3 regions of the Rhizobium sp. BG4 genome follow, and region 3 is predicted to be linked to each of the others. Evidence: predicted binding sites of a transcription regulator. Region 3 holds the regulator's gene; each other region holds the start of a gene.
The links. The regulator PhoB, encoded in region 3, activates phosphate uptake and scavenging genes when phosphate is short. The targets are predictions, from matches to a motif close to TGTCATNNANCTGTCAT.
Positions count from the first base shown of each region.

Region 1: pstS (phosphate ABC transporter substrate-binding protein PstS) is a predicted target of PhoB. The motif match lies at 3,492-3,508, and genes of this name have one in related genera.
Region 2: F2982_RS00935 (DUF47 domain-containing protein) is a predicted target of PhoB. The motif match lies at 8,204-8,220, and genes of this name have one in related genera.

Region 1 covers NZ_CP044125.1:387,449-397,973, reverse strand. Annotated here, with positions in the region: gene F2982_RS02155 (LysE family transporter) at 42-659, shown strand; gene F2982_RS02150 (cupin domain-containing protein) at 668-1,012, shown strand; gene F2982_RS02145 (hypothetical protein) at 1,025-1,921, shown strand; gene F2982_RS02140 (MarR family transcriptional regulator) at 1,925-2,386, opposite strand; gene F2982_RS02135 (SDR family oxidoreductase) at 2,536-3,333, shown strand; gene pstS (phosphate ABC transporter substrate-binding protein PstS) at 3,623-4,645, shown strand; gene pstC (phosphate ABC transporter permease subunit PstC) at 4,730-5,707, shown strand; gene pstA (phosphate ABC transporter permease PstA) at 5,709-6,560, shown strand; gene pstB (phosphate ABC transporter ATP-binding protein PstB) at 6,557-7,366, shown strand; gene F2982_RS02110 (DUF1194 domain-containing protein) at 7,482-8,237, shown strand; gene F2982_RS02105 (cytochrome P450) at 8,240-9,484, opposite strand; gene F2982_RS02100 (GGDEF domain-containing protein) at 9,542-10,525, opposite strand, start outside.
Region 2 covers NZ_CP044125.1:171,328-181,852, forward strand. Annotated here, with positions in the region: gene F2982_RS00885 (OmpP1/FadL family transporter) at 1-1,040, opposite strand, end outside; gene F2982_RS00890 (valine--tRNA ligase) at 1,444-4,284, opposite strand; gene F2982_RS00895 (DUF2497 domain-containing protein) at 4,404-5,282, opposite strand; gene F2982_RS00900 (protein-L-isoaspartate O-methyltransferase) at 5,502-6,146, opposite strand; gene F2982_RS00905 (hypothetical protein) at 6,512-6,736, shown strand; gene F2982_RS00910 (hypothetical protein) at 6,807-6,950, shown strand; gene F2982_RS00915 (hypothetical protein) at 7,050-7,205, shown strand; tRNA gene F2982_RS00920 (tRNA-Cys) at 7,366-7,439, shown strand; gene F2982_RS00925 (hypothetical protein) at 7,640-7,873, shown strand; gene F2982_RS00930 (hypothetical protein) at 7,930-8,097, shown strand; gene F2982_RS00935 (DUF47 domain-containing protein) at 8,244-8,885, shown strand; gene F2982_RS00940 (inorganic phosphate transporter) at 8,885-9,889, shown strand; gene F2982_RS00945 (hypothetical protein) at 9,899-10,198, opposite strand; tRNA gene F2982_RS00950 (tRNA-Asn) at 10,315-10,389, shown strand; gene F2982_RS00955 (hypothetical protein) at 10,419-10,525, shown strand, end outside.
Region 3 covers NZ_CP044125.1:1,321,374-1,331,898, forward strand. Annotated here, with positions in the region: SAM riboswitch at 9-87, shown strand; gene F2982_RS06930 (O-succinylhomoserine sulfhydrylase) at 129-1,313, shown strand; gene F2982_RS32160 (GNAT family N-acetyltransferase) at 1,324-1,701, opposite strand; gene apaG (Co2+/Mg2+ efflux protein ApaG) at 2,108-2,500, shown strand; gene F2982_RS06945 (Hsp33 family molecular chaperone) at 2,504-3,496, opposite strand; gene argF (ornithine carbamoyltransferase) at 3,591-4,508, opposite strand; gene F2982_RS06955 (aspartate aminotransferase family protein) at 4,548-5,747, opposite strand; gene F2982_RS06960 (GcrA family cell cycle regulator) at 6,174-6,707, shown strand; gene phoB (phosphate regulon transcriptional regulator PhoB) at 6,792-7,475, opposite strand; gene phoU (phosphate signaling complex protein PhoU) at 7,509-8,222, opposite strand; gene pstB (phosphate ABC transporter ATP-binding protein PstB) at 8,267-9,082, opposite strand; gene pstA (phosphate ABC transporter permease PstA) at 9,098-10,420, opposite strand; gene pstC (phosphate ABC transporter permease subunit PstC) at 10,417-10,525, opposite strand, start outside.

The DNA.
Region 1 (10,525 bases), 930 kb from region 3:
AAGCTCGCGCTCGAAATCCATTCTCGCGAGTCCGCAGCCCCATGCTTCTTCTCTCCGTTGCCGCCATCTGGGCCGTTGCCGCCATCACGCCCGGCCCGAATTTCTTCCTCGTGGTGCGCACGGCGCTCGAAGGCTCTGCGCGCGCTGCGGTCGCGGTGATCGCGGGCGTCATTCTCGGCACCTTCTGCTGGGGACTGGCGGGCTGGCTCGGCATCAGCGCGCTATTTGCGGCCGCCCCCTTCGCCTATCTCTTCCTGAAGATCGCCGGTGGCGCCTATCTTCTCTGGCTCGGCGCCAAGCTGCTCTGGCGCACCTACCGGCACGGCGCGCTGCCGGGCGAACCCGTGCTGCGCCCCGCAATCAGCCCGAAGCAGGCTTTCTGGTCCGGCCTCGCCACCAATCTCGCCAATCCGAAATCCGCCTTCTTCGTCGCCAGTCTATTCGCCGCGACGTTGCCGGCCGATCACTCCTGGATGCACGGCGCGCTTGCCGTCGCCACCATGGTCCTGGTCTCGTCGCTCTGGTACACGCTGGTGCTGACGATCCTGCGCAATCCGGCCGTTGCCGGTGCCTATGCCCGCGGCCGCCGCGTCATCGATGCCATGGCCGGCGTCATCTTCATGGGCTTCGGCATGAAGCTCCTCACATCCGCCCGCTAGGAGGCCCTATGCCGAACCAGTTCGTTTTCGATATCGACGCCGTCGAACCGGAGGCCGGTGCTCCCGATGCGGACCGCATCCTCGCCGGCGATCCGCAGTTCCGCACCTGGAATTTCGAGGAAGCCGAAGGCGGCCTCTACGCCGGCATCTGGGAGGCGACACCCGGCAAGTGGCGCATTTCCTACGACGAATGGGAATATTTCAACGTCCTCTCCGGCCACTCGATCGTCACCGAAGACGGCGGCGCCGCCGTTCACCTCAAGGCCGGTGACCGCATGATCCTCAGACCCGGCTTCAAGGGAACCTGGGAAGTCATTGAAACGACTCGCAAGGATTACGTGATCCGGCTGTAGGCGTCGTTGCGGATGATTGCGGTCCTTGCCTTCTCCCTGATCGTCGCAGTCGTGCCTTTGGCGGCGCTGGGATGGCTCGCCCTACGCCTCGATCGCCATTGGGAGAAGGTCTTCTGGCTGCTGGCTGTCGTTCTTGCCTGCGTGAACTACCGGGTCTGGACAGCCTCGCGTTTCGATGACCGGATGGGCCTCGATGTCGCTTTGGCGATTGTTCTGACATCCGCATCGCTGCTGGTCTTTTCCGTTCCGCTCGCTGTCCGTGCTGTCGCCGCCCGCAAAACCCGGTCCGGTTCCGTGAGGTCTGCTTACTCTGCAGGCGAGGCCGCGCTCACGCGGTATTCCAATGCAAGCGATTGGCTGGCGGCCATTCTCTTTGCTGCGATTTTGCCGGCGATATTCCTGATCTGGTTCGGCCTGCTGGCGCGCATGTCAGGTATGATCGCCATCACTATGGTTGCCGCGATAGCGCTGGCCTGCGCTGCCGCTTATCGAAGGCTCGCGTGGCCGGATGCGTTTCTCAAACGGATCTGCGCCGTCGGCTTTCTGGCTTTCGTGACGATCGGCCTCGTTACCGCGGGCACCGCAGCCGCAGTGCACCGGTCAGCGGTCGAAATTGCCGCAGGCCGTTCTTACTGCATTCAGTCCGGCGGGGAGCCTGTCCGCAATACTCTTGACCTGTCGATACTGACATTGCGCGAACAGCCGGTAACGCAGCATGGTGGGGGAGCGCTATATCTTCGCAACCATGCCATTCTGGTCATCGATGATCCCGACGGGCGCAGGGTCCTCAACTGGTCCTACGGCAGCTGGACCTTCAAGCGGGAGAGCCGCTTCAACAGTCCGGACATATCCTCCCGTCCGGAGATCACTTGCAGTCCCCAGAGCCGGGGCGGCTACACCTGGCTCTAACCCTCACTGCCGGAAACTGTCCGCGAAAGTATCGGACGAGATCAGATTGAGGGCGTTGCGCAGTTCCTGGGCAGCTTCGGGGCCAAAGTTATGGTCGAAGCGCTGGCGGGCGTCCTGCCAGAGGCGGTGGGCTTCTTCCCATTTTGCGAGGCCAGAAGCGGTCAGCGTCACGCGCTTGACGCGCCGGTCCTTCGTGTCGGGCACGAGTTCCACCAGGCCGTCGCGGATCAGCGGCTTCAGCGTATGGCCGAGCGCCGAAAGGTCCATGACCATGCTGTCGGCCAGGAATTTCAGCGAGGGATTGCCGCTCATATGGATCTGCGTCAGCAGCGTATGCTGCGTACCCTTCAGGCCGCTCGGCGCCAGCACCTCGTCGAAGAGCTGGCCGAGCTGGCGCGTGGCACGGCGGATCGCGCTGTTGCTGCAGACCTGCCAGCTCTCGAAACGCGTGTTCTGATCACTCATCGCCATTCTCCTTGCGCCGGTATCCGCGCTTCGGCCCTCTGCCGTCAACATCGGCGTTAAAAAATCTCGCGGCTGCTCTTGCGGATAATCCGTCTCGTCTCAATATAGTGGCATATACCACTAAATCCAATGATGGAAAGGATTGCCTCATGTCCCGCTCTTCTCTCGGTACCGCTCTCATCACGGGAGCGTCTTCTGGCATCGGCGCCACTTATGCCGATCGCCTCGCCAAGCGCGGCTATGATCTGCTGCTCGTCGCGCGCGATGCCGGCCGGCTCTCCGCGCTTGCTGGGAAGCTGAAGGCGGAGCATGGGATCGAGGCCGAAGTGCTTGCTGCCGACCTGACCAGCCGCGACGATGTGCGCAAGGTCGAGAAGCGGTTGCGCGAGGATGCGTCGATCACTCTCCTTGTCAACAATGCCGGGATCGGCGCACGGGGAACGCTGCTCGAAGATGACATCGACTATCTTGAGACGATGATCGAGCTCAATGTCGTCGCCGTGAACCGTCTCGGCATTGCTGCAGCCCAGACCTTCGCGGCGCGGGGCAGGGGCGGCATCATCAACATCGCATCGGTCGTGGCCTTGCTCGCCGAGCGCTTCAACGGCGTCTACAGCGGCACCAAGGCCTTCGTTCTCAATCTGACGCAGGCGATCAATGCCGAGATTGCGGGCAAAGGCGTCAAGGTACAGGCCGTTCTGCCCGGCTTGACGCGCACCGAAATCTTCGAGCGCAGCGGCCGCTCGCTTGAGCAGCTGCCGCCGTCGATGGTGATGGATGCCGGCGATATGGTCGAGGCATCGCTTGCCGGCTTCGACCGGGGTGAGCTAGTCACGATCCCGTCACTGCCCGATGCTGCTGACTGGAATGCGTTTGACGCGGCGCGCGCAGCACTTGCTCCGAACCTCTCTCATGACAAGCCGGCAGCCCGCTACGGCGTCGCCTGACGGCATCCGATATGTCCGGCTGCGTCAAACCAACGCAGCCGGACATTAACTTTTTGTAATGTTTACATGGCTTTAACGGCTAAATCCTTGATTTAGTGATCGAACATCTTTGCACGCCGTGTGTGTCCTGACAGGCTGACTCCGAACTGTCGCAGAACTGTCATCAAACTGTAATGTGCAGCGCCTAGCCCGCCTTTGCGACGGGAAATTTCAGCGCCCTTGCCAATGGATACCCCCTCCATGGCGCCGGTCTCGTCGATTGTTCGTTCCATTCAGGGAAGAGACCATAATGCTCACCAAGAAACTTCTTTCGGCCTGCCTCGGCGCCGGCCTGGCTGCGGCTTTCGCAGTCTCCGCTTCTGCCGCCGACATCACCGGCGCTGGTTCGACCTTCGTCTATCCGGTTCTGTCCAAGTGGTCTGCGGACTACAACAAGCAGACCGGCGACAAGCTGAACTACCAGTCGATCGGCTCGGGCGGCGGTATCGCCCAGATCAAGGCTGCAACGGTCGATTTCGGCGCTTCCGACGCTCCGATGAAGCCTGAAGACCTTTCGGCCGGTGGCTTCGGCGAGTTCCCGGTCGTCGTCGGCGGCATCGTTCCCGTCATCAACGTCAAGGGCATCAAGTCCGGCGAACTCAAGCTCTCGGGCAAGGTTCTCGCCGACATCTACCTCGGCAACGTCACCAAGTGGAATGACAAGGCCATCGCCGACCTGAACCCGGGCCTCAAGCTGCCCGACAGCCAGATCGCCGTCGTTCACCGCTCGGACGGCTCGGGCACCTCGTTCAACTGGACGAACTTCTTCTCCAAGGTCAACCCGGACTGGAAGTCCAAGGTCGGTGAAGGCACCGCCGTCAACTGGCCGGTCGGTATCGGCGGCAAGGGCAACGAAGGCGTTGCTGCCTACGTCACCCGCGTCAAGGATTCGATCGGCTACGTCGAATACGCCTACGCCCTGCAGAACAAGCTGCCCTACGTTCTCGTGGAGAACGCTGCCGGCCAGTATCCGAAGCCGAATGCAGACAGCTTCTCGGCTGCTGCTGCCAGCGCCGAATGGGGCAAGGCTCAGGACTTCTACCTGATCATGACCAACGCTCCGGGCGAAAAGGCCTGGCCGATCACCGCAACCACCTGGGCGATCATGTACAAGCAGCCGAAGGACGCCGAGCGCTCCAAGGCCGCCTTCGCCTTCTTCAAGTGGGCGCTTGAGAACGGTCAGAAGGAAGCCTCTTCCCTCGACTACGTTCCGCTGCCGGCCAGCCTGGTCAAGCAGATCGAAGATTACTGGACCGCGTCCTTCAAGGGCTAAGTCCTCCGTGAATGCCGGGGCAGGGAGCGTTTCTCTCTGCCCCGATTGCTTTGAAGCCCCCTCAAAAGCAAGTCGAGTATAGATATGAGCGAAGCACTGGCATCGCTGCCGGCCGTTGGGCCGGAGGTGAAGCGCCGCGATGGCGCCACCGGCGACCGCATTTTCTTCTGGATCGTGATGGGCTGCGGCCTATTCGTTCTCGCAGCCCTTCTGGCCGCTGCAATCTCCATGGCATGGGGCGGGCTTCTGGCCTTCCGCACCTTCGGCTTCGGTTTCATCACCGGCACCGAATGGGATCCCGTCGCCCAGCACTTTGCCGGTCTGGTGCCGATTTACGGCACGCTGGTCACCTCTGCGCTGGCGATGCTGATCGGCGTTCCCATCAGCCTTGGCATTGCCGTCTTCGTCACCGAAGTCGCGCCGCGCTGGCTGCGCGGACCGATCGGCGGCGCCATCGAGCTGCTCGCCGGCATTCCCTCGATCATCTACGGCATGTGGGGCCTTTTCACCTTCGCCCCCTTCATGTCCGATTATGTCCAGCCGGCGCTGATCGACTGGCTTGGGCCGATCCCCGGCATCGGTCTGCTGTTCTCCGGCGCTCCGATGGGTATCGGCATGCTGACGTCAGGCATCGTGCTGGCGATCATGATCATTCCCTATATTTCTTCGGTCATGCGCGACGTCTTCCTCGTCGTACCCGCGCAGCTGAAGGAATCGGCCTATGCGCTGGGTTCGACCCGCTGGGAAGTGGTGCGCGATATCGTCATCCCGCACACCCGCACCGCCGTCGTCGGCGGCATCTTCCTTGGCCTCGGCCGTGCGCTCGGCGAAACCATGGCCGTCACCTTCGTGCTCGGCAATACGCACAACATCGCGATCTCGCTGATGGAGCCCGGCAACTCGATCGCCGCCGCCATCGCCAACGAATTCACCGAAGCCGATACCGACATCTATCTGTCGTCGCTGATCGCGCTTGGCTTCATCCTCTTTGTCGTCACCTTCATCGTCCTTGCGGCTGCAAAGCTGATGCTGCTGCGCATGGCAAAGCAGAGAGGCGAGTAACATGAGCGTTTCCTCCTCCCTTTATCGCAGCCGCCAGATCAAGAGCGCCATCGCGCTGACGCTTTGCGTCGCCGCCACCGGCCTCGGCCTCATCTTCCTGATCTGGATCCTCTGGACGACGCTGATCAACGGCCTCTCGGCGCTGAGCCCGAAGCTCATCACCGAAATGACCCCGCCGCCGGGCGAAGACGGCGGTCTTGCCAATGCCTTCATGGGCAGCCTGATGATGGTGGTTCTCGCTGTCATCATCGGCACGCCGGTCGGCGTGCTGGCCGGCACATATCTCGCCGAATTCAGCCGCGGCAAGAAGATCGGCGATATCATCCGCTTCATGAACGACATCCTGCTGTCGGCGCCGTCGATCATCATCGGCCTGTTCGTCTACGAGCTCGTCGTGCGCCAGACCGGCCACTTTTCCGGCTATGCCGGCGGCATCGCGCTCGCCTTCATCTTCCTGCCGGTGGTCGTGCGTACCACCGACGAGATGCTGCGGCTGGTGCCAGACGTCATGCGCGAGGCTGCACTCTCGCTCGGCATTCCGCGCTGGAAGGTCACCGTCGCCGTGCTCTATCGCGCAGCGTCCGCCGGTATTCTGACCGGCATCCTGCTCGCTGTCGCCCGCATCTCCGGCGAGACGGCACCGCTGCTCTTCACCGCGCTCAACAACCAGTATTGGAGCACGGACATGTCCGAGCCGATGGCCAACATCCCGGTCGTCATCTTCCAATATGCGATGAGCCCCTATGACGAATGGCATGTGCTCGCCTGGGCCGGCGCCTTCGTCATGACCGCAATCGTGCTGCTGCTCAGCGTGGGTTCCCGCGCCGTTCTGAACCGCAAAGGTGGCAAATGATGCTGCAATCTTCCTCCACATTAGACACCCGCAGGACCGCGACGCCGATGGCTAACGACAAGCTCACCCTTGAAGACGTCAACTTCTACTACGGCGATGCCCATGCCATCCGCAGCGTCAGCCTCAATTTCCCCGAACGTCAGGTCTCGGCGCTGATCGGCCCCTCCGGCTGCGGCAAGTCCACGCTGCTGCGCATCCTCAACCGCATCTACATGCTCTATCCGAAGATGCGCGCCACCGGCACGGTCAAGCTCGACGGCGAGAACATCCTCGACCCGCGCTATTCGATGAACGAGCTGCGCGCCCGCGTCGGCATGGTGTTCCAGAAGCCGGTGCCGTTCCCGATGTCGATCTACGACAACATCGCCTACGGCATCCGCCACCACGAACGCCTCGGCAGGGCCGACATGGACGTCCGCGTCGAGCAGGCGCTGCGCCAGGCAGCCCTCTGGGACGAAGTGAAGGACAAGCTGAAGGGCAGCGGCCTCGGCCTTTCCGGCGGCCAGCAGCAGCGTCTCTGCATCGCCCGCGCCGTCGCCCTTCGCCCGGAAGTGCTGCTGCTCGACGAGCCGACCTCGGCGCTCGACCCGATCTCTACCGCCAAGGTCGAGGAACTGGTGTCGCAGCTGAAGACCGATTTCACCATCGTCATCGTCACGCACAACATGCAGCAGGCGAGCCGCATCTCCGACAACACAGCCTTCATGTATCTCGGCGAACTCGTCGAATACGGCCCGACCTCGCAGATCTTCCAGGCACCGAAGAACAAGCGCACCGAGGACTATATCACCGGTCGTTACGGCTGACGCCGCAACCGCTCGGTTATATCCATATAGGCGTATCCAAATGTGCTAATGTACAGCCGATGGTGCTTTCGATAAGACGGCCGCATCGCTAGCGGCATGCCGCGCGGGGGGCACCATGGTTCGGACAATGATGCGCCGATGGCTTCTGCATGGAGCCGTCGCAGGAGTTCTGCTTTCGATCTGCATGACATCGGACGCCGCTGCCAGCGAAAGGATCGATCTGGCGCTGGTGATTGCCGCCGACGTCTCGACATCGATGGATCCGCGCGAAAAGGCGATGCAGCAGGAGGGTTTCGTCGCCGCCTTCCGCCAGCCCGAGATCATCGACGCGATCGGCCGCGGGAAATATGGCCGCATCGCCGTTGCCTATTTCGAATGGGGTGGCGACCATGGTCAGCGCATGATCATCCCATGGACGCTGCTGAAGGACGAGGCCGACTGCTGGATGTTCTCGCTGCGGCTTGCGGAGAATTCCCCGACGAAACTGCGCCGCGGCACCTCGATCAGCGAGGCGCTCTCCTATTCGGCGTCGCTTCTACGCCAGAGCGGCTACGCGCCCGAACGCCTCGTCGTCAACATCTCCAGCGACGGCGTCAACAGCATCGGCCGCGATGTCGAGCCGGTGCGAAGAGAACTGATCGCCGGCGGCATGACCATCAACGCTCTCGTCATCAGCGCCCGCGGCGAGCACGACGATGACGAGCCGCCGCTCTCGCCGGAAGCTCTGTTCTCCTATTTCCACCGCGAGGTCATTGGCGGCCCAGGCGCCTTCGCCATGCCGGTCCGCTCGGCCGCCGACTACCCGAGTGCCATATACCGCAAGCTCCTGCGCGAAATCGGCGGCTTTGGGGAGATTGCGGATAAGCGCTGAGCTCACCACGCCAGATCGAGCCTCTCCAGCCCGTGGAAGTGGTAGACGTCCTTGACCTCCGGAACCTTCGCCATCCGGAGACCCGGCAGGCGCTTGAAGAGGATCGGCAGGACGATGTTGAGCTCGAGACGCGCCAGCGGCGCGCCGATGCAGAAATGGATGCCGGCGCCGAAGGAGAGGTTGGGGGCTTCGTTGCGATCCGGCTTGAAGGTGAGGGGATCGGTGAACTTCGCCGGGTCGAGATTGGCGGCCGCCAGGATGAGGCTCACCTTGTCGCCGCGCTTGAAGGAGATGCCGTCGATCTCGACGGGCTCGAGCGCCCAGCGCTGGAAGATGTGAACGGGCGCGCAGATGCGCAGCGTTTCCTCGACGGTCCGCTCCGTTGTCGGTTCGTCCTTGAAGAGGAGGGCGGGATCGCAGCCGTTATCAAGGATGACCCGCACCGAGTTGCCGATCTGGTGAACGGTCGCCTCGTGACCGGCATTGAGCAGCACTATGGTCGTCGAGATCAGCTCGTCCTCGGTGAGGAACTGACCCTTATGCTCCGTATGGATCATGTGGCTGAGCAGATCGTCGCGCGGATTGGCGCGGCGCTCGGCGATCACCGTCTTCAGGTAATCGGAAAATTCCTTGGCGGCCTTCTCGGCGCCGTCCTCGTCTTCGCGGGTGCGGCCGAAGAGATACATGCGGATATAGGCGTGCGACCAGTCGAGAAGCTGCGGCCCCATCTCCTCGGGGATGCCGATCATCCGGGCGATCATCGTCACCGGGATGATGTCGGCGAAGGCCGAGAGCAGCTCGACTTCGCCCTTGTCCTGGAAGTCGTCGATCAGCCGGTTGGCGAGCTCTTCGAGCTCCGGTTTCATCCGCTCGACATGGCGGGAAACGAAGGCGCGGTTGACGAGCGTGCGCAGCCGCGTGTGCTCCGGCGGCTCTAGCTCCAGAAGCGAATACCGCTCGGCGAGATCGAAATTTGCCACATGCTGGTCGGGCTTCGGCAGGCCGAGCTCTTCGCGGGTCGCGATATGCAGGATCTGGCGGCCGAAACGGCGGTCGCGCAGCAGGCTGTTCACATGGTCGTAGCCGGTGAAGAACCACTGCTTCTGCTGTTCCCAGTAGAAGGTCGGACAATGCTGGTGGAGCGCCGAATAGACGGCGTTCGGGTTGCCGTAGAAAGCAGGATCGCTGCTGTCGAGAGAGACGCGGCGGGTATCGGGATCGATCGAAAGGAAGGGTGCTATCATCATGATCCGAGGCTTAGCGGATTTGCCAAGCCTCGAAAAGACGTGAGGGAGGCTCGCGCGTCAACCGGCGCGGGAGAGCGATCCCATGCGGCGCAGCGCCTCGACCTGGTCGTCGACGGTAGGAACGAGTTCGCCGGCATTCTGGTCCATCTGCGCCGGGGCAGGGGCTGCGGTTTCCTGTTCGCCGAAGATGACGCTGCAATTGCGCCCGGCGCCCTTGGCGGCATAGAGCGCCCGGTCGGCGGCGGAGATCATCTTGTCGACATTGGCTTCGATTGCCGAAGAAATGGCAACGCCGATGCTGACGGTTGCAGGCACGATCGCCTCGCCGGTGGCGATCGGCAGGCGGCAGAATTCGGCGCGGATCGATTCCGCCAGCGCTTCCGCTTCGGTCTGGTCGGCAACGGTCGCAAAGGCCGCGAACTCTTCGCCGCCCATACGGCCGAAGACATTGTGCGGCACGAACTGGCGCGCCGTCAGCGCAAAGGCGGAGAGTACGGCGTCGCCCGCCTGATGGCCGAAGCGGTCGTTGACGCGTTTGAAATGGTCGAGGTCGAACAGCAGGACGGCGACCTGGCGCTTCTCGTCAAACGCCTTTTCCTGGATGGCGTCGAAGCGGGCAAACAGGCCGCGGCGGTTCCAGACGCCGGTCAGTGAATCCGTGAGGCTCAACACGCGCAAATGCCTTTCAGAGCGTTCCATGATCATGCGGCAGGTGAGCGCGAAGGCGATCGTCAGCAGGAAGGCGCTCGCCATGGCCGCCGCACCGCCGTAATTGGTCGCTTGCGCGTCGGTTGGCAAGGTCAGTGCCATCATCAGCGCCACGGAGAAGCAGAGGACGCCCTGGACGACGAAGATCGCGGCAAGCTTGCTGCGCGTGCGCTCGCCCCTGACATTGCCTGTGGCAACCGCCATGGCAAGGCCGGTCGCGCCCGTTGCCGAGGCGAGGTTATAGAGAATGACGCGGTTGCCGTAGTCGGATGCGACCCAGGGCAGGAACACGCCGGCGAGCCAAACGGCCGGCGGCAGCAGCGCCCACCACTC
Region 2 (10,525 bases), 1.2 Mb from region 3:
GTGCCGTAGCCCTGGCTAGTACCCCGATCCCAAGTCAAACTTACCGCGCCACTCCATTGGTCGTTGAATTTGTGACCAATGCCGGCGGTAACCGTCCAACCGTCCTTATAAAGCAAATCCAAGTCCGTACATGGCTGCAGCGCAGTAGGCGTAGCCGGGCAGAAATTTAGAACCTGCAATTTGCTCCAGTTGGCCCATTTAACAGAGCCAAAGGCCAACCAATCGGGTGCGATACCACTTTGAAGCTTCAACTCAAGCGTATCCGGCAAATCGGCGGAGCCCGAGACGGCATATCTTGTGCCAACAACCGGCAGGACATGCGTCAGATCAATGTTGCCTGTAATATTATCCAAGCTAACAGAGCTGTTGTAGACTAGGCTCGCCCTGAGTGCATATTCAGGGATTTCATAAGCCGCGCCGACGCGCCAACCCCAGCCATCCCCTTCGAGATCCAATCTGCCAATGCCCGAGAATCCAGCCGGCAATAGCGAAGGATCCTGAACAAGCCGCTCCTTGAACCCACTAACCTCTTGATAGAATCCGCCACCAATTATTCGGAACTGGCCCGGACCCATATCAAACTTGTACGAGCAAGTAGCAGCGTAGTTGTCACTCTCGACTTTGGTTTCAATATTTTGGTTCGCGCCAGCCCAGTTTACGCCGGGATTGGTGTGAGCACCCCAAGGCTGTGAGTAATCCGCCAAGCAGTCCACGCTGTCACCAATTGCGGCCTTAAAGCCAACTCTTGGAACCCAATAGCCATCGGTATCATGAACAGAATCGGGCCGGCCGTTAAGATCACCCCCACCATATTCGTTGGTGAAAGGGTTGGTTGGATTTGTGTCGGTATCGACGACGTTCTTCAGTTTCCGCTGCGGAGCGACGTAAACAGCCGAACTATTGAACGAGAATGGCCCCGTATCGAACAGCTGGTCGATATTGTAGCCGCCGCGTTCCAGGCCGCCGGCAAATGACGGCGATGCGAAGGACGAAAGGATAACGAGCGATGCTACGCCCTTGGAAAACATACGAGATGCCATTGTGTCTCCCCCACTCAAGCAATGCAGATGGCTGCACCTTGCAAAGGAATGGCGCGGATGACAATGCGCGCCTTCATGCCGCCACAATGCATGCAAGAAGTTAAATTGACGTAAGAAATTGACGAGCACGTCAAAAATTTGGGTATGGTAAAATTTTATCCTAACAAACTAATCATTTCGGATTATTTTTAAACGATCGTTCCAAGCCACCTAGCCCCTGTATCAATCTGACAACAGTCGGTCTTTTCGGCCTCTTCCACTGAAAATTTCGCAGATTCGTCAAACTCCACAGGGTGGAAACGCTAATTAAGGCATGCGTTTTCGACTCATGATGCCGGAAATAGAAAACGGCGCCCGGAGGGTTCCGGACGCCGTTTTGGAATAGTTTGCTACCAAGAGTGGATCAGGCCTCGATCACCCTTGCAAGCGCTACTTTCAGGCTGGCCATCTGGCTCTCGAATTCCGCGAGACGCTCGCGCTCGGCCTCCACCACTTCAGGATTGGCGTTGGCGACGAACTTCTCGTTGGAGAGCTTGCCCTTGACGCGGGACATCTCGCCCTCGGTCTTGGCAATCGCCTTTTCGAGGCGGGCCTTTTCCGCGGAGAGATCGATCAGCGAGCCGAGCGGCAGGCAGGCCGTTGCCTCGCCGATGACGATCTGGGCTGCGCCCTTCGGGGCGGCGTCGGCGAGCGAGACACTTTCGACACGCGCCAGGCGCTTGATCGCCGCGTCGTGACGCGACAGGCGTTCCTTGGTCTCGGCATTGGCGCTGACGAAGACCAGCGGTGCAGTTGCCGACGGCGGAACGTTCATCTCTGCTCGGACCGAGCGGATTCCCGAAACGAGGTCGATCAGCCAGTTGATCTCATCGGCTGCAGCATCATCCGAGAAGGACGGCGCGGGCCAGTCGGCATGGCAGACGAGCGTATCGCGCTCCGCGCCTTCGCCGGCCGTATGGGCCCAGAGCTCTTCAGTCATGAAGGGCATGAACGGATGCAGCAGCTTGTAAATCTCTTCGAGAATATAGGCGCTGCAGGCCTGTGCTTCCTTCTTGGCGGCCTCGTCTTCGCCGCTGAATACCGGCTTCAGCAGTTCGAGATACCAGTCGCAGACCTGGTTCCAGACGAAGCGGTATAGCGCGCCCGCAGCATCATTGAAGCGGTAGGCTTCGATGGCTTCCGTTACGTCACGTTCCGCACGGGCAAGTTCCGTCAGAATCCAGCGGTTGATCGTCAGCTTGACGCCTTCAGGCGCAAAATTCGGATCGCTCTTGGCGCCGTTCATCTCGGCAAAGCGCGTGGCGTTCCAGAGCTTGGTGCCAAAGTTGCGATAGCCGGCGATGCGCGCGGGATCGAGCTTCACGTCGCGTCCCTGCGCCGCCATGATGGCGAGCGTGAAGCGCAGCGCGTCGGCGCCGTATTCGTCGATCAGTTCCAGCGGATCGATGACGTTGCCCTTCGACTTCGACATCTTCTGGCCGTTCTTGTCGCGAACCAGAGCGTGGATATAGACCGTGTGGAACGGCTCGACCGGATTGCCGTCGGCGTCCTTCATGAAATGCAGACCCATCTGCATCATGCGGACGACCCAGAAGGGAATGATGTCGAAGCCGGTGACCAGAACGTTGGTCGGGTAGTAGCGGGCGAGCTCCGGGGTCTTCTCGGGCCAGCCGAGCGTCGAGAACGGCCAGAGCGCCGACGAGAACCAGGTGTCGAGCACGTCTTCGTCGCGCGTCAGGATTTCACCCGGCTGGAAGTTCTCGATCTTGTCCTGCACCCAGGCCTTCCACGGGCCTTCATGGGCGAGGTAATGCTGGATCGCGGCCTCGAGCGCCTCTTCCTCGGTCTTCTCGACGAAGACCTGACCATCCGGGCCATACCAGGCCGGAATCTGGTGACCCCACCAGAGCTGGCGGGAAATGCACCAGGGCTGAATGTTTTCCATCCACTGGAAATAGGTGTTTTCCCAGTTCTTCGGGACGAACTTGGTGCGGCCCTCGCGAACCGAGGCGATCGCCGGCTTGGCGAGCGTCTTGTTGTCGACCCACCACTGTTCCGTCAGGCGCGGCTCGATCGGCACGCCGCCACGGTCGCCATGGGGCACCATGTGCGTATGCGGCTCGATCTTGTCGAGCAGGCCGGCTTCCTCGAAGATTTCGACGATGATCTTGCGGGCAGTGAAACGGTCCTGGCCTTCGAGACGGTCCCATGCGCCATGAAGTGCCGCCGGATGATCAAGGCCTTCGAGGAAATCCTCGTTGTCCTTGATATTAACGGAGGCATCGACGTTCAGGACGTTGATGGCACGCAGGCCGGTGCGCTTGGCGACGTCGAAGTCGTTGAAGTCATGCGCCGGCGTCAGCTTGACCGCACCGGTGCCCGCCGTCGGATCGGCGTAGCTGTCAGCAACGATCGGGATCTTGCGGCCGACGATCGGCAGGATGACATGCTTGCCGACGATCGACTTGTAGCGGTCATCGTCAGGATTGACGGCAACGCCGGTGTCGCCGAGCATGGTTTCCGGGCGGGTCGTGGCTACGACGAGATAGTCGCGCGTTTCGAATTCGGTCGGCTTGCCCTCTTCATCGAAAGCAACCGGATGCTGGTAGGTGACGCCCTCTTCCAGCGGATAGCGCAGGTGCCAGAGATTGCCCTTCACTTCGATCTGCTCGACTTCCATGTCGGAAATCGCCGTCAGAAGCTTCGGATCCCAGTTGACCAGACGCTTGTCCTTGTAGATCAGGCCTTCCTTGTAAAGCGTTACGAAGACTTCAAGAACGGCTGCCGAAAGGCCCTCGTCCATCGTAAAGCGCTCGCGCGACCAGTCGCAGGAAGCGCCAAGGCGCTTCAGCTGGTTGAAGATCAGGCCGCCCGATTCAGCCTTCCATTCCCAGACCTTGTCGATGAAGGCGTCGCGGCCCATTTCGCGGCGGCCGGGAAGCTGCTGTTCCATCAGCTTGCGCTCGACAACCATCTGCGTGGCGATACCGGCATGGTCCATGCCTGGCTGCCAGAGCACGTCCTTGCCGCGCATGCGCTCGAACCGGATCATGACGTCCTGCAGCGTGTTGTTGAGCGCGTGGCCCATGTGCAGGGATCCCGTCACGTTCGGCGGCGGGATCACGATCGTGAACGTTTCGGCACCAGGCTTCTTGTTGGCACCGGCACGGAAGGCATCGGCTTCGTCCCATTTCGCAGCGATTTTCGGTTCGACTGCGGCGGAATCATAGGTCTTGTCGAGCATTTTATGACCAAACTTCGGGGTTTTAGGATGCGGGTTTGTAAATAGGATGGCTGCAGGCAAGTCAATAAAAAAGCCGCCCCGGAGACCGGAGCGGCGCATTCGGCAAAAGGCGTTTCCGGTTAGCGGCGCGGACCGCGCGCCACGCGCTCGATTTCCTCGCGCACGAGGCGCTCGACCAGCGTCGGCAGATTGTCGTCGAGCCATTCGCGCAGCATCGGGCGCAGCATGTCCTCGGCGATCTCGTCGAGAGAGCGGCGCTCGGCGCCGTCGATCGCCAACGCCAGCTCTTCGAAGGAGCGCGCAACCTGGAGGCTGGCATCCTGCGAGATCAGCGCCTGGGCTTCTTCGAGAACCTGCGGCAGGAAGGAGGGAACCGGTGCTTGCGCAACGGGTGCCGGAGCAACCGGGGCTTCAGGCGCCATCGACGCCTGCGGCTCGGCAACCGGCTCGATCTCGGATTCCACGGCCTGCGGCAGCGGCTCGGGCTCGGCAGGCTGAACTTCGGCAACAACCGGAGCAGGCTTCGGCGCCGGCAGCGGCGCAACAACCGGTGCAGCGGCGACCGGCTCGACCGGACGGCGGATTTCCTCGGCAACAGGTGCGGCAACGGGTTCCGGTTGACGGAAGACCGGCGGCAATTCGCGCGGCGGCTGGGCCGGCAGGCGCTCGGAAGCGGCGCGGACGCGGGCGGCGACATCGGCGAGCGACATGGCGCGCGCCGGCTGCTCGGCCTCGCGGGTGCCAGCCGAATTGGCGGCAACAAAGCGGGGATCCTGCGTCAGCACCGGCTCGGGGAATTCGACATTGGCGTAGGTGTCATCGACCGTCAGGTGGATGTTGGAATCGTGACCTTCATCCTCGGCATCGTCACCGTAAACCGGAGGCAGAGACGGGGAAATGGCCTTGCCGGCGCCCGGCTCATTGCTCTCGATGATCTGGCGGATCGACGCCAGGATCTCTTCCATGGACGGTTCACGCGCTACGCTTGGCTGAGCCATATCTATCCCCGTTAAGCTTAAAGCAACGATCGGATTGCATGGAGTGGGCATCCGAATCACCCAGACAGTAGAATACCCAGACGCGAAAAAAATCATCGCGAATCAAATGAATGCGTCCATGCACAGTTTTGTTGGATGAACTGGCGGGCAGCAAATGAAGCCTGGAAACAGAAACGGGCGCCCGTGGCGCCCGCATCGAAAAAGCCCTTTAGGAAAGGCTCAGAATACGAATTCGCGAAGCTTGGCAAAGCCTGGAAGCGGCTTAACCGAAGCGTTGAAGAAGACGTTTTCGGAAACCGCGCCGCGCTCCGAAACGAAGACCTTGGCGCGGGCCGCATTGCCGTAGCCTTCGACGGTGACGAGACGGCCGCCTTCGGCGAGCTGGCCGAGAAGCGAAGCCGGAACTTCCTCGACGGAACCGTTGACGAAGATCAGATCGTAGGGGGCGCCAGCCGTGTGGCCCTTGGCGAGATCGCCTGCAACGACCGACACATTCGCATAGCCGGAGAGATTGGCCTTGGCCTGCTCGGCAAGCGATGCGTCGGATTCGAGCGCGACGACGGAGCCTGCGGTCAGCGACAGCAGCGCCGAGGTATAACCCGTGCCGCAGCCGACTTCGAGAACCGTGTCTTCCTTGGTGATCGCGGCAAGCTGCAGCAGCTTGGCGAGCGGCGAAGCTTCCATCAGGAAGCGGCCGGGACAGATTTCGACATCGTTATCGATATAGGCCAGAACCTTGGCCTTCTCGGGAACGAACGCCTCGCGCGGAACCGTGAGGAACGCGCTCAACACGGAATGGGACGTCACGTCCGTCGTACGGATCTGGTTGTCGACCATCTTTACGCGTGCTGCTTCGAAATCCATCGTATCCTCTCGCCCGGTTACCGCGGCCATGTGTTCCGTCTCTTAATCCCGGGTTCGGATGCTTTCAAGGCTCCGTTCGCGCCTGCGGCAAGAATCCTTGCGGCATATCGGCCGCCTTTGCGGTGCAGGAGCGCTTTCTGAACTCCGAAGTGGAACAAAGCTTTCCCCTGTGGTATTATTGCAACCGGAGGAAATGAGGAGGAGCAGGCTATGTCTGCCTTTTTCGTACATTTGACGTTCTTCGACCTTTTCATCGCTGTGGCGCTCGTCGGCGTACTTTGCTGCGGGCTCGTCAACAGCCGGACGAGTTGAAGATAAACACAGCGCAGCAGGCAGGAATCAGACGGCCCGCTCTTTAGGTTTGAATGCGAAGCACGGGTTTTACGATTTTCATTCTGCTGCTGATCGCCGCCGCGAGCGTCATCCTCGCGGGCGTGCTGTCCTTGCGGCTATCCGTGGCGGGAACGCTCGGAGATTGCTTCGAAGGCGCTTGCGGTTACACGACCGTGTTCGTGGCCTGGCCGGGCTTTACGCTGATCTTTTTCGCCGCCGGCAGCTATCTCTACCTGAAATCCGGCCCGAAGCGCTGATTGCAGCCTTCAGGAATCCGTCAGCTTTGTACAGCATAAGCTAAAAAACAAAGGCAGAGACGGAGCCCGCATGAACAGATCCCTGATGCTTGGCGCCTGCTTCATCGGCGGGCTCATCGTCATCATTCTCTGCATTCCGCTGATTGCGTCGAGCACGCCCGGTGTGATCACCGGCGGCATTTCGCCCCTTCCCTCGCTCAGAAGCGTGAATTGAGAGCCTGCGCTCGCCGACCGGCGGCGGGCAGAATCAGCGCATCGTCTTCAGAAGCGCCATGAGAGCGGCGGAATCGGCGCGCGCCATGAGGTCCTGAATATGTCCCTCGACCAGTTCGCCGACGGCATCAACGGCTTCCTGCTCGCTCCACCCGGCCTCAACCGCGGCCTCGATCAGATCGCGGAACGCATACTGCAGCGCATCCTGACAGCGTATGTGCCGGTCCGGATCATCCCTGGTGACAAAGGGTTTTGAGATATTCCTCATATAAGGATAATGAGCGGATTCGCCGAATGATCAAGCGCATTGAATGCGACGGCCGGATGACCGCCCGATTTTTTTCGGAAAACACCTCTTGCGGTTTCCTTTGGATCATTCTAAATCCGCGCCACCACTGAACAAGTCGTTCACGGATGGCCTCGTGGCGGAGTGGTGACGCAGAGGACTGCAAATCCTTGTACCCCGGTTCAATTCCGGGCGAGGCCTCCAACTTCAAACAATCCCCGCTTGAATGATTCCGAATATAATCGCGATGATTTCATCGCGCGGGATCGTATTGCCCATTTTTGGGATAATGCTGTTTTAGGCTTATCTTATTTGTGAATAGACCAATCCTCAACTTCTGATAATATAGACAGATCTAAAATCCCATGTGACGTTGTATCTTGCGTATAGCGGCAGGATAACACATGGCGAAAACACGATATATTTTCGATCATCGATCCGAAAAGGCCGTTCTCTATCAAGCCGGCAAGTTTCTCTTCCCGATCGGCGGCAGCAAGGCCGAGCATTGGGTGGATGGCGACTATGTCTTTTCTCTTGCGACGCAGAAGATCACCTACTGGATTCTCGGCAGGGATTTGTACGGCCATCTCGGCAATGGCGAATTGACGCGCGATCCGGTTTTTTACTTCGGTGAGTGAAGCTCTTGACATTTGCATTCACGAGAACAAAATAGGAACAAACGACGGAGGTTCTTATGACGCATGCCGAGCAGGTTATCGCAAATGCCCTCGCGACCGTCGCCGCCAGCCGGGCGGAACGGGAGAAGGACGAGGAACGCCGCAGGCGGGTTTTCGGCAAGATCGAGATCGGCCTGCCGCTGCCGCAGATCAAGAACAGGCAGCTGACGCTCGATCTTCATTGAGAGTGTGACAGCTGTGGCGGCCTGTGTGATCTCAGCCGTAAACGCGTGGAAAAGCCCGAGGCTGCGGCCCTTCCCGGCCAGCTTTTATTGCAACAGAACCCCATTTGTGACAGTTGCGTGACAACTCAAGCATCCACGGGGTCACCATGTTAAGCTGGTTTCGCAAACTTCTTCCGCGCGAAGACCGATTCTTCGATCTCTTCGCTCAGCATTCCCGCACCGTCGTCGGCGCCGCAGAAGCGCTGAACGAACTTCTGGCCGGGAACGATCCCGAGCGCCATTGCGAGCGCATTGTCGCGCTCGAAAACGAGGCCGACGATATTACCCGCGACGTTCTGCTCGCGGTCCGCCGCAGCTTCATCACGCCCTTCGACCGCGGCGACATCAAGGATCTGATCCAGTCGCTCGACGATGCGATCGACATGATGCACAAGACGGTCAAGACCATCCGGCTGTTCGAGCAGAAGAGCTTCGATCCGGGCATGCAGGAAATGGGCAAGGAAATCGTCAAGGCAGCGCATCTGATTGCCGAGGCCGTTCCGTTGCTCGACCGCATGGGCGCCAACGCGCCGCGGCTGACGGCGATCGCCGAAGAGGTGACGCGCGTCGAGGGCCGGTCCGACGAGCTCTACGATCTCGGCCTCAAGGATCTCTTTCGCCGCCACGGCGCATCGAACCCGATGGCCTATATCATCGGCAGCGAGATCTATGCCGAGCTCGAGAAGGTCGTCGACCGTTTCGAGGACGTCGCCAATGAAATCAGCGGCATCGTGATCGAGAACGTCTGATGGATGCCACCCTCGCCTTTCCGCTGCTTGCCGGGCTGATCGCCGTCGCGCTGTTCTTCGACTTCCTGAACGGACTGCATGACGCGGCGAACTCGATCGCCACGATCGTCTCGACACGCGTTCTCAGGCCGCAATATGCGGTGTTGTGGGCGGCGTTCTTCAACTTCATCGCCTTCCTGTTCTTCGGCCTGCATGTCGCCGAGACCCTCGGCACCGGCATCATCAATCCTGAGATCGTCAGTCCGATGGTGATCTTTGCGGCACTGATGGGCGCGATCATCTGGAATATCGTCACCTGGGTCTTCGGTATACCGTCGAGCTCCTCGCATGCGCTGGTCGGCGGCCTCGTCGGCGCGGGGCTTGCCAAGGTCGGTTTCAGCTCGATCGTCTGGGGCGGCCTGTTGAAGACGGCCGGCGCCATCGTGCTGTCGCCGATGATCGGCTTCCTGCTGGCACTGTTCCTGGTGCTCGCGGTCTCCTGGATCTTCGTGCGCCAGACGCCCTTTGCCGTCGACAGCACCTTCCGCATCCTGCAATTTGTCTCGGCCTCGCTCTATTCGCTCGGCCACGGCGGCAATGATGCGCAGAAGACGATGGGGATCATCGCCGTGCTGCTCTATTCGCAGGGCTATCTCGGCGGCAGCTTCCATGTGCCGCTATGGGTGGTGCTGTCCTGTCAGGCGGCGATGGCGCTGGGCACGCTCTTCGGCGGCTGGCGAATCGTCCACACGATGGGCTCGAAGATCACCAAGCTCAATCCGATGCAGGGCTTCTGCGCCGAGACCGGCGGCGCGTTGACGCTGTTCGGCGCCACCTGGCTCGGCATTCCAGTCTCGACGACGCACACGATCACCGGCGCGATCATCGGTGTCGGCGCTGCCAAGCGCGTCTCGGCCGTCCGCTGGGGGCTTGCCGGCAATATCGTGGTTGCCTGGGTCGTCACCCTGCCCGCGGCAGCGCTGATCTCGGCGCTGTTCTATTGGGCCGCCAGCCTCTTCGCCTGATGTGAGGCCTCAGTTACCGGCGGGCCTGCCCCGCCGGTGCCACCATAGCGACAGCCTGCGGCGCCAGCGCCGGGCGATCGGCAGGTCGTGCGACAGCACGATGAAGCCCAGCGGCAGCATCCAGAAGCCGAGGATGGGCAAAAATCCCAGCAAACCGCAGATGATCAGCAACAGGCCGATGGCCATGCGTGCGATGCGCGAGCGCGGCAGCGGTATGCGCCATGACCCAAGAATGAGTTCTCCGGTCGCGTGATCGATGCCGAAACGCTTTTCGCGCTTTTTATCCGTGTTGTTTTTCCCGTCAGTCATCCACAGGAGATGGGGATAAGTCCAATAATTGCAAGGAGATGTCATTTTTTGAAAAAACCGCTTGGCAAATCGAACAAGCATTTGTATTAGCCCACTCACACCGCGGCAAGCGGTGATCCCTGGTAGCTCAGCGGTAGAGCATTCGACTGTTAATCGACAGGTCGCCGGTTCGAATCCGGCCCGGGGAGCCAGTTTCATCAGCGATAAGCTGACAGATTGAATGAGCCGGTTCGACCACGAACCGGCTCTTCTTTTTTCCACGACATCGAAACTCGGAACAATCATCCGCCTCGCCTCTTACCACTTTATGGCAGATGATTTTTCAGA
Region 3 (10,525 bases):
GTATTGCAGCTTTATCCCGTGGTGATTTGGCCGGTCGGCTTGCAGCCACGTTAAACAAGTGGCTAAAAAGACCGGGTGTGAAACCGGTCTGCATTTGCGGCCGGTTTTTTTGTTTTTGAGGTGATGGCATGAGCAAGTCCTGGCGCCCTGCAACCCAACTCGTTCACGGAGGCACTCTGCGCTCGCAATATGGCGAGATGTCGGAAGCGATCTACCTGACGCAAGGCTTCGTCTATGACACGTCCGAGGCGGCGGAAGCGCGCTTCAAGGGCGAGACCGACGGCTTCATCTATGCCCGCTACGGCAGCCCCACCAACGACATGTTCGAAAAGCGCATGTGCGCGCTCGAGGGCGCTGAAGATGCGCGCGCCACGGCCTCCGGCATGGCTGCCGTTACCGCGGCGATCCTCTGCCAGCTGAAGGCCGGCGATCATATCGTTGCGGCCCGCGCCCTGTTCGGCTCCTGCCGCTGGGTGGTCGAGACGCTGGCACCGAAATACGGCATCGAATGCACGCTGGTCGACGGCCGCCACCTGGAAAACTGGGAAAAGGCGATCACCCCGAAGACCAAGGTGTTCTTCCTGGAGAGCCCGACGAACCCGACGCTCGAGATCGTCGATATCGCCGGCGTTGCCAAGCTCGCCAACCAGATCGGCGCCAAGGTTGTTGTCGACAACGTCTTTGCGACGCCGCTCTTCCAGAAGCCGCTGGAGCTCGGCGCCCATATCGTCATCTATTCGGCGACCAAGCATATCGATGGTCAGGGCCGCTGCCTCGGCGGCGTCGTTCTCTCCGACAAGCAGTGGATCGACGAGAACCTGCACGATTATTTCCGCCACACCGGCCCGGCAATGTCGCCGTTCAATGCCTGGACGCTGCTGAAGGGCATCGAGACCCTGCCGCTGCGCGTCGCCCAGCAGACGAAGAACGCCTCGAAGATCGCCGACTTCCTGGCGGAGCAGAAGCAGGTCGCCCGCGTGATCTATCCGGGCCGCAAGGACCATCCGCAGGCCGATATCATCGCCAAGCAGATGACCGGTGGCTCGACGCTGGTCTGCTTCGAGCTGAAGGGCGGCAAGGAAGCCGCCTTCAAGCTGCAGAACGCGCTCGACGTCGTGACGATCTCCAACAATCTCGGCGACACCCGCAGCCTGATCACCCATCCGGCAACGACGACGCACAAGAACCTGTCGGACGAGGCGCGCGCCGAACTCGGCATTTCGGCAGGCACCGTTCGCCTCTCGGCTGGCATCGAAGACACGGACGACCTGCTGGAAGACTTCGCGCAGGCTCTGTCGAAAGTGAAGGCGTGAGCGGTCCTGCCTAGCGCAGGACGCGCTTCATCGTCAGCACATCCGCAAACGGGAAAAGCAGGCGCAGCGGCCCCAGCCTGAGGCGCCTGCTGACGACAAAGCCGTTTCGGCGATATGTCGAAACGGCCGGATTATGCCCGGCGACCTGGAGTGTGACGGTATCGCAACCGCTTTCCGCGGCTGCCGCAGCGACAGCTTCCAGGAGCATTGTTCCGCCGCCTTGGCCGCGAAGCTTGGCATCAACCTTCAGCGTGTAGAGATAGAGTTCGCCAGCGGCCAGACGGGGCTCCGTGAGGCAAAAGGCGAGGAAGCGCAGCAATCCCTGCAGCGATCCATATTCTGCCTGGAAATCCCGCGCCGTCGGCGAAAAGGGCCCCTTGCCCGCCACGGAAAAAGTTGCGTGTCCAACGATGCGGCCCTTGCACTGGATGGCAATCAAGCGATCCAGATTGATTGACCGCTTGAAAAGTGCGGTACGCCGCTCGGCCGGTCCAAGGAAAAAACCCAGCGAGTCCCGCCCGCGGGCGACGCGCCTGCGAACCGCTTCGGCGAGCGGGTGTTCAGGGAAAGATCGCAACAAAGTAAAACTGGCGCGATTGGTTTGCTTGCCTGAAGTGCTATCCATAAAGCGCGCCAGACCAGGTTGACGGCAGTGTCAAATTTGCCCCCGAATTAATGATTAATGTAAAAACACCGTTTTCAATAGCGTTGAAAGCTCGACTTCCCGCCTCATTTCTTGACGGACAAGGCCGGGTATAAGATACGAGTAACATATCCTGACTAAGGTGTAAGGCATGTATCGCGCCCTCACACGAGATATAGAAGTTGTCGTCGAGCCGTTTTATCTGGAGGAGCAATCCGATCCGGACGATGACCGCTATGTCTGGGGATATCGCATCGTCATCAGCAACAATTCCGAGCTCTCTGTAAAACTCGTCAACCGTTACTGGAACATAACGGATCAGAACGGCGTGGTTGACGAAGTGACGGGACCGGGCGTGGTTGGCGAGCAGCCGCGGCTGGAGCCCGGCGATACCTATGAATACTCATCGGGATGCCCGCTCGATACGCCATCGGGGCTGATGTTCGGCCATTACCAGATGGAGACGGATGAAGGCGAGCTCTTCGATGTCGAGATACCCGCCTTCTCCCTGGATTCACCCGGCCTGCTCAGAGTGCTGAACTGACCGTTATTCGGCTGGCTGAAGTTCGGCAGGCTCGAAGCGGTAGGTCGTCGAGCAGAACTCGCAGGTGACCGCGATTTCGCCATTCTCCTGGCTCGCCTTGATCTCGTCTGCCGAGAAGCCCTTCAGCACGCCCTTGATCTTGTCGCGCGAACAGCTGCAGCGGTCGAAGACCTCCTTGGCGTCATAGACGCGCACGCCGCGCTCGTGGAAGAGGCGGAAGAGCAGACGCTCGGTTCCGACCTGCGGGTCGGTCAGCTCGTCGGCATCGATGGTTTCCACCATCGTGCGTGCCTCGGTCCAGGAATCGTCTTCCTTCAGCGGCTGGCCGCTCTCGTCGCCATCGCCACCGTGCAGATCCTGCTGGCGCATGCGCTCCGGCGCTTCCGGCAGGAACTGGGCGACGAGGCCGCCTGCCCGCCAGCGATGGCGCGGCTTGCCGCTGTCGTCACGGTCGAGCAGTTCGGCTGCAGCGAGACGAACCCGGGTCGGGATCTGCTCGGACTGGCGGAAATAGGTGCCGGCAATCTCTTCCAGCGAGGCGCCGTCGAGCGCGACGATGCCCTGATAGGGCTGGCTGAACTTGCCCTGGTCGATCGTGAAGGCGAGCACGCCCCTGCCGAGCAGCTGTTCGGGCTCGGTCTGGCCGGCGGCGATCGCTTCGTCGAGCAGCGCCTGATCGAAGCGCGCATAGGCGCGCACATTCTCAGGCGTCGAGAAATCGGCGACCAGCAGATCGACGGGGCCATCGCCCTTCGTCTGGACAGTGAACTTGCCGTCGAATTTCAGCGACGTGCCGAGCAGCACCGTCAGCACGATCACTTCGGCGAGAAGGCGGGCAACGGGTGCGGGATAGTGGTGGCGCTCCAGGATGGCGTCCAGCATCGGGCCGAGCTGGACGGCGCGGCCGCGCACATCCAGACCTTCAACCTGAAACGGGACAACATGATCATCACCGGCGAAATCGAACTCGCCAAGAGCGGCTGCAGCTTCTGCCATGGTCTTACTCCTAGTATTCAGAGCGGCAGACCAAGGCGTCTCTCCGCTCGCGCGGCCACGAGGCCGTCAGGCCGGATGTGGCGTCCAGTATGGTTCAGATCGCGCCCAGGCACCATGCAAGAATCGACTTCTGCGCATGAAGACGGTTTTCCGCTTCATCGAAGACCACGGATTGCGGGCCATCGATCACTTCGTCCGTGACTTCCTCACCACGATGGGCGGGCAGGCAATGCATGAACAATGCATCCTTGCCGGCCTTTGCCATCAAAGCCTGATTGACCTGATAGGGCTGGAAGACGTTGTGACCGCGAGCCCGATGTTCCTGATTCATGGAGACCCAGGTATCGGTTACCACGCAATCGGCGCCTTCGACCGCACGGTCGGCATCATGGCTGAGCAGGATTTCGGCGCCCTCATTGCGGGCCCAGTTCAGATAGTGATCCTTCGGCTCGGAACCAAGGGGTACGGCCATGTTCATGCGATAGCCGAAACGGGCAGCGCCTTCGACCAGCGAATGCAGCACGTTGTTGCCGTCGCCCGTCCAGGCGATCGTCTTGCCCTTGATCGGGCCGCGATGCTCTTCGAAGGTCATGATATCGGCCATGATCTGGCACGGATGGGTATCGTCGGTCAGCGCGTTGATGACCGGCACGGTGGCATGCTCGGCAAGCTCGAGCATGCGGTGATGCTCGGTGGTGCGGATCATGATCGCATCGACATAACGCGACAGGACCTTGGCGGTGTCGCCGATCGTCTCGGCGCGGCCGAGCTGCATTTCAGTGCCCGAGAGGAACAGTGTCTCGCCGCCGAGCTGGCGCATGCCGACATCGAAGGAGACGCGGGTACGTGTGGACGGCTTTTCGAAGATCATCGCCAGCATCTTGCCGGCGAGCGGCTTGTCGCCGGCGCCTGCCTTGAAAGCCTGCTTGCGCGAGATCGCATCATTCATGATGACGCGCAGATCGGCGGAGCTGACCGCCGAGAGATCGAGGAAGTGTTTGGGGGAAGCCATGTCGTCCTTACCTGTTTGCCTCGTAAGGCATCTATCCGTTCAAGCCGTCTTCTTGGCCTTGGCTGCGCGAATGCTCTCGGCGGCCTGCTCGATGCGTGCGAGGCCTTCGCGGGCTTCTTCCGCAGTCACCACCAGAGGCGGCAGGAGACGGATGACGTTATCGCCCGCCGGGACACCCAGCAGATGCGCGCTACGGATCGCAGCCAGGAGTTCGCTCGAGGGAACGACGGCCTTGATGCCGAGCAGCAGGCCTTCGCCGCGGATATCCTCGATCACGTCAGGATAGCGATCCTTCAGCGACGCCAGGCCCTGGCGGAAGACCAGCGACACGTCGCGGACGTGCTGCAGGAAGCCATCGGCGAGCACGATATCGAGAACGGCACTGCCAACGGCCATGGCGAGCGGATTGCCGCCATAGGTCGAGCCATGTGTGCCGGCCTTCATGCCGGAGGCCGCGTCAGCCGTTGCAAGGCAGGCTCCGAGCGGGAAACCGCCGCCGATGCCCTTGGCAACAGCCATGATGTCGGGGCTAACGCCGGACCATTCATAGGCGAAGAACTTGCCGGTACGGCCAACGCCGGTCTGGACTTCGTCGAGGATCAGCAGCAGGCCATGCTCATCGCAAAGCTGGCGCAGCGCCTTCATGAACTCGACGGTCGCTGGGCGGATACCGCCCTCGCCCTGTACGGGCTCGATCAGAATGGCTGCCGTCGCGTCGGTGATCGCCGCGCGGACGGCTTCGACATCGCCGAAAGGCACCTGGTCGAAACCGGGGGTCTTCGGACCGAAGCCTTCGAGATACTTCTCCTGGCCGCCGGCGGCGATCGTCGCCAGCGTACGGCCATGGAAGGCGCCTTCGAAGGTGATGATATGGAAGCGCTCCGGATGGCCCTTCGAATACTGGTAGCGGCGCGCGGTCTTGATCGCGCATTCCAGGGCTTCCGCACCCGAATTGGTGAAGAACACCTTGTCGGCGAAAGTCGCTTCCGTCAGCCGCCTGGCGAGCTTTTCCTGACCGGGGATCTCATAGATATTGGAGAGGTGCCAGACCTTCTCGGCCTGCGCCTTCAGCGCATCGACAACGTGAGGATGGCTGTGGCCAACGGAGGTCACGGCAACGCCCGCGCCAAAATCCAGATATCGCTCGCCGGTCTCGGTAATCAGCCAGACGCCCTCACCTCGCTCGAACCGCAGAGGGGCACGAGAATAGGTATCATATAGCGGCGCGGCTTCAGCCATGGCGCGGTCTCCTGTCAGCGTTATGGGCAACCGGACTCCGGCTAAAAAACCAGGTCCGAAAAATTAAAAATGCCGCCTCTCGGCGGCGCTGTGCACTATTTACTTTTCGCACTGCAATGTCAACAAAACTACGGCTTTCGTGGCTTCTGGGTGACGCTCAAGCGATGTCGCGTTTCATCAACAGCTAATGTTGCAGAAATGACTCTGTGGGGAAGCAAGTTGGGGAAAACTTGAAATTCGATTCATCCGGATTCCCGCGACTCTTGTCACGGAGTCAGCCTCACACTAGGTTAAAACTCAATTACTAGACTGCATGCGGCGGAACTAGTCACCAAAATTAGTCAAGCGTTTCTTGTGTCGGATTCATCCGGGGCAAACGGTGAAGGATTCTGCCTTCACAACGCTTAAACGGCGGAGACACAGGGCATGAACTGGACAGACGAGCGGGTCGAGAAACTCAAGAAACTGTGGTCCGAAGGGTTGAGCGCGAGCCAGATCGCGGCGCAACTTGGAGGCGTGAGCCGGAATGCCGTTATCGGCAAGGTTCACCGTCTGGCACTGCCGGGCCGTGCCAAGGCCGGCGGCAATGCGACGGCGGCACGAGCTCCGAAGCGCACGACTTCGGCACCGCGCGCTCCGAACTATGCATCGCGCATGACGACCCGCACCGTTGCCCGCCCGCAGGGCGCAACGATGCTGAAGGAAGAGATCGAAATCGACGTCATGGAGGAGATGGAATATCGTCCGGCTTCCAACGTTGTCGTGCCGATCTCGCGCCGTCTCGGCCTGACGGAACTGACCGAGCGTACCTGCAAGTGGCCGGTCGGCGATCCGCTGAAGGACGATTTCCATTTCTGCGGCTGCGAAAGCCCGGATTCTTCGCCCTACTGCACCTATCACCAGCGCCTGGCTTACCAGCCGGTCAATGATCGCCGCAGGGCCGCAGCCCGGGCAAACTGAGCCGGGTAAAGACAAACGAAAAACGGGCCTTTCGGCCCGTTTTTTTGTATCTGCTTGTCAGGAGGCCGTAGCCTCCTTGATCACTCAGGCTTCCATGGAATAACCGGCACCGCGGACGGTGCGGATGACATCCTGCATGTTCGAGAAGTTGAGCGCCTTGCGCAGGCGGCCGACATGGACGTCGACGGTACGCTCGTCGACATAGATGTCGTGACCCCAGACGCCGTCGAGCAGTTGCGAGCGCGAGAAGACGCGGCCCGGCGACGACATCAGAAACTCCAGGAGGCGGAACTCGGTCGGTCCGAGACGGACTTCGCGGGTCTTGCGGTGAACGCGGTGCGTTTCGCGGTCGAGTTCGATATCGCCGCACTTCAGCACGGTCGAGAGAACTTCCGGCTTGGCGCGGCGCAGCATCGCCTTGACGCGGGCAACGAGCTCGGGCGTCGAGAACGGCTTGACGACATAGTCGTCGGCGCCGGTCGACAGGCCGCGGACGCGCTCACTCTCTTCACCGCGCGCCGTCAGCATGATGATCGGCAAGCGCTCGGTTTCCGGGCGCATGCGCAGCCGGCGGCAGAGCTCGATGCCTGATACGCCAGGCAGCATCCAATCGAGGATAAGAAGGTCCGGCGTGCGCTCCTGAAGGCGGATTTCCGCCTCGTCGCCGCGCAGGATGGTATCGACTTCGAAACCTTCGGCTTCGAGATTGTAGCGAAGAAGCACGCTCAGTGCTTCTTCGTCTTCAACGACTGCAACTCTCGGGATCATTCTATTCTGTCTCCTGAGGCCCGGTCCGGATGATTATTCCGTTACCGCGCCGACGGTGTTGGCGGTGTCGTCCTTCGGACGCTCGCCTTCCGGCTGAGCGCCGGTCGCCATGTAGTAGATGGTTTCAGCAATGTTCGTGGCGTGGTCGCCGATGCGCTCGATGTTCTTGGCGCAGAAGAGCAGATGCGTGCAGCTGGTGATGTTGCGCGGATCTTCCATCATGTAGGTCAGGAGCTCGCGGAACAGCGACGTGTACATCGCGTCGATTTCCTCGTCGCGCTCGCGGATCGACTTCGCCTTGTCGGCAGCGCGCGTCGTGTAGACGTCGAGCACCTCCTTCAGCTGGACGAGCGCGAGCTCGGAGAGATGCTCCAGGCCACGGGCGAGCTTGCGCGGAACGCCGGTGCTCTGCACGGCGATGACGCGCTTTGCGGTGTTCTTGCCGAGGTCGCCGACGCGCTCGAGGTCTGCGGCGATGCGGATCGAACCCATGATCTCGCGCAGGTCCGACGCCATCGGCTGGCGGCGGGCGATGGTGACGATCGCCTTGTCGTTGATCTCGCGCTCGGCGTGATCGAGGATCACGTCGTCGGAGATGACCTTCTGCGCCAGCGCCGCGTCGCCGTTGACGAGGGCGCGGACAGCGTCGGAAACCATCTGCTCGGCCAGGCCGCCCATTTCGGAAATGCGGCGCGAGAGGAACTTCAGGTCTTCGTCATACGCAGAAAAAATATGTGTCGATGCCATGGGGAAAGTCCTTGAGTGTCTATCGGGGGTCGTGACGCCAAAGATCAGCCGAAGCGGCCCATGATATAATCCTGGGTGCGCGGATCGTCCGGATTGGTGAACATCTTGTCGGTGTCGTTCTCCTCGACGAGGTTGCCGAGGTGGAACATGGCCGTGCGCTGCGAAACGCGGGCGGCCTGCTGCATGGAGTGCGTGACGATGACGATCGTGTAGGCTTCGCGCAGCTCGTGGATCAGTTCCTCGACCTTTGCGGTGGCGATCGGGTCGAGTGCCGAGCACGGCTCGTCCATCAGGATGACTTCTGGCGAGACTGCAACAGCGCGGGCGATGCAGAGGCGCTGCTGCTGACCACCGGAGAGGCCGGTGCCGGATTCATGAACGCGGTCCTTGACCTCGTTCCAGAGGCCGGCGCGCTGCAGGCTGGTCTCGACGATCTGGTCCATGTCGGCCTTGGTCTTGGCGAGACCATGGATGCGCGGGCCGTAAGCGACGTTCTCATAGATCGACTTTGGGAACGGGTTCGGCTTCTGGAACACCATGCCGACGCGGGCGCGCAGTTCGACCACGTCGATATCCGGATCGTAGATATCGTCGCCATCGAGCGTGATCTTGCCGGTGACGCGGCAATTGTCGATCGTGTCGTTCATGCGGTTCAGGCTGCGCAGGAAGGTGGACTTGCCGCAGCCGGACGGGCCGATGAGCGCCGTAACGGTGTTTTCGCGGATGTTCAGCTTGACGTCGAAGAGGGCGCGCTTTTCGCCGTAATAGACGGAAACGTCCTGGCCGATCATCTTGTAGGGAATGCTGTTCATCTTCTGGTCCAGAGCCTTTTCAACTGCTGCTTCTGTCAACATGTTCATTGGGTTTTACTCCGTTTACCAGCGGCGCTCAAAGCGACGGCGCAAGAGGATGGCTCCTAGGTTCATGACGATCAGGAACAGGAGAAGGACGATGATGGCACCCGACGTACGTTCGACGAAGGCGCGTTCGGCTTCGTTGGCCCACATGTAGACCTGGACGGGGAGCGCCGTGGACGGGTCGAGAGGCGTGGCCGGTGCATTGGCGACGAAGGCGACCATGCCGATCAGCAAGAGCGGCGCGGTTTCGCCGAGCGCGTGCGCCAGGCCGATGATGGTGCCGGTCAGGATGCCCGGCATGGCGAGCGGCAGCACATGGTGGAACACCATCTGCATCTTCGAGGCGCCGAGACCGAGAGCGGCCGCGCGGATCGACGGCGGGACGGCGCGAAGAGCCGCACGCGTCGCGATGATGATCGTCGGCAGCGTCATCAGCGTGAGCACCAGACCGCCGACCAGCGAGGCCGAGCGCGGCATGCCCATGAAGTTGATGAACACTGAGAGACCGAGCAGACCGTAGACGATCGAGGGAACCGCAGCCAGGTTGTTGATGTTGACCTCGATGAGATCCGTCAGCCGGTTCTTCGGTGCGAATTCCTCGAGATAGATCGAGGCGGCGACACCGATCGGCAGCGACAGCACAAGAACGATCGCCATCAGATAGAGCGAGCCGATGAGGGCAACGCCGAGGCCGGCGGCTTCAGGACGGCTGGAATTGCCGTTGACGAAGAGGCCCGTGTTGAACTGCTTGAAGAGAGCGCCGCTCGACTTCAGTTCGTTCATCCAGCCAACCTGCTTGTCGTTGACCTTGCGGTTCTTCTCATCGACGCTCAGATCGATCTGGCCCTTGTTGGCGCTGTCGACATTGGCGTCGGCCAGAACCGTGACGTTGATCGTCTTGCCGATGATCGACGGGTCGGCGACGACCATGTCGCGCAGCTGGATCGGAGCGCCCTTGGAGAGCATCGCCGAGGCATCGCGCACGTCGGGACGGCTCGATGCGTTGATGTTGAGCTGCTTGACGATGGCGTCACGCAGCAGGGCGCCGTAATTGGCGGCGATCAGGACGGACGGATCGGTCGCGCGCTTGTTGCTCGGATCGATCGTCTTTTCGGTGAACTCGATCGGCAGCGAGATCGCGGTCTGCTGGAAGGCCGTGTAGCCCTGACGGATGACCGTCGACAGCAGGATGACCAGGAAGATCAAGCCGAAGGAGATTGCGGCAATGCCATAGGCCTGGAAGCGGCGTTCGGCGGCATAGCGGCGCTTGATGCCGATGTCCCGGCGCGCAGGCGCCTTGGATACGAGAGTGCCGGAAACCGGAGAAGCGATATTCGTCATTCGTACTGCTCCCGGTATTTGCGCACGATGTAGAGCGCGTAGATATTGAGGCAAAGCGTGATCAGGAAGAGCGTGATGCCGAGCGCGAAGGCGACGAGCGTCTGC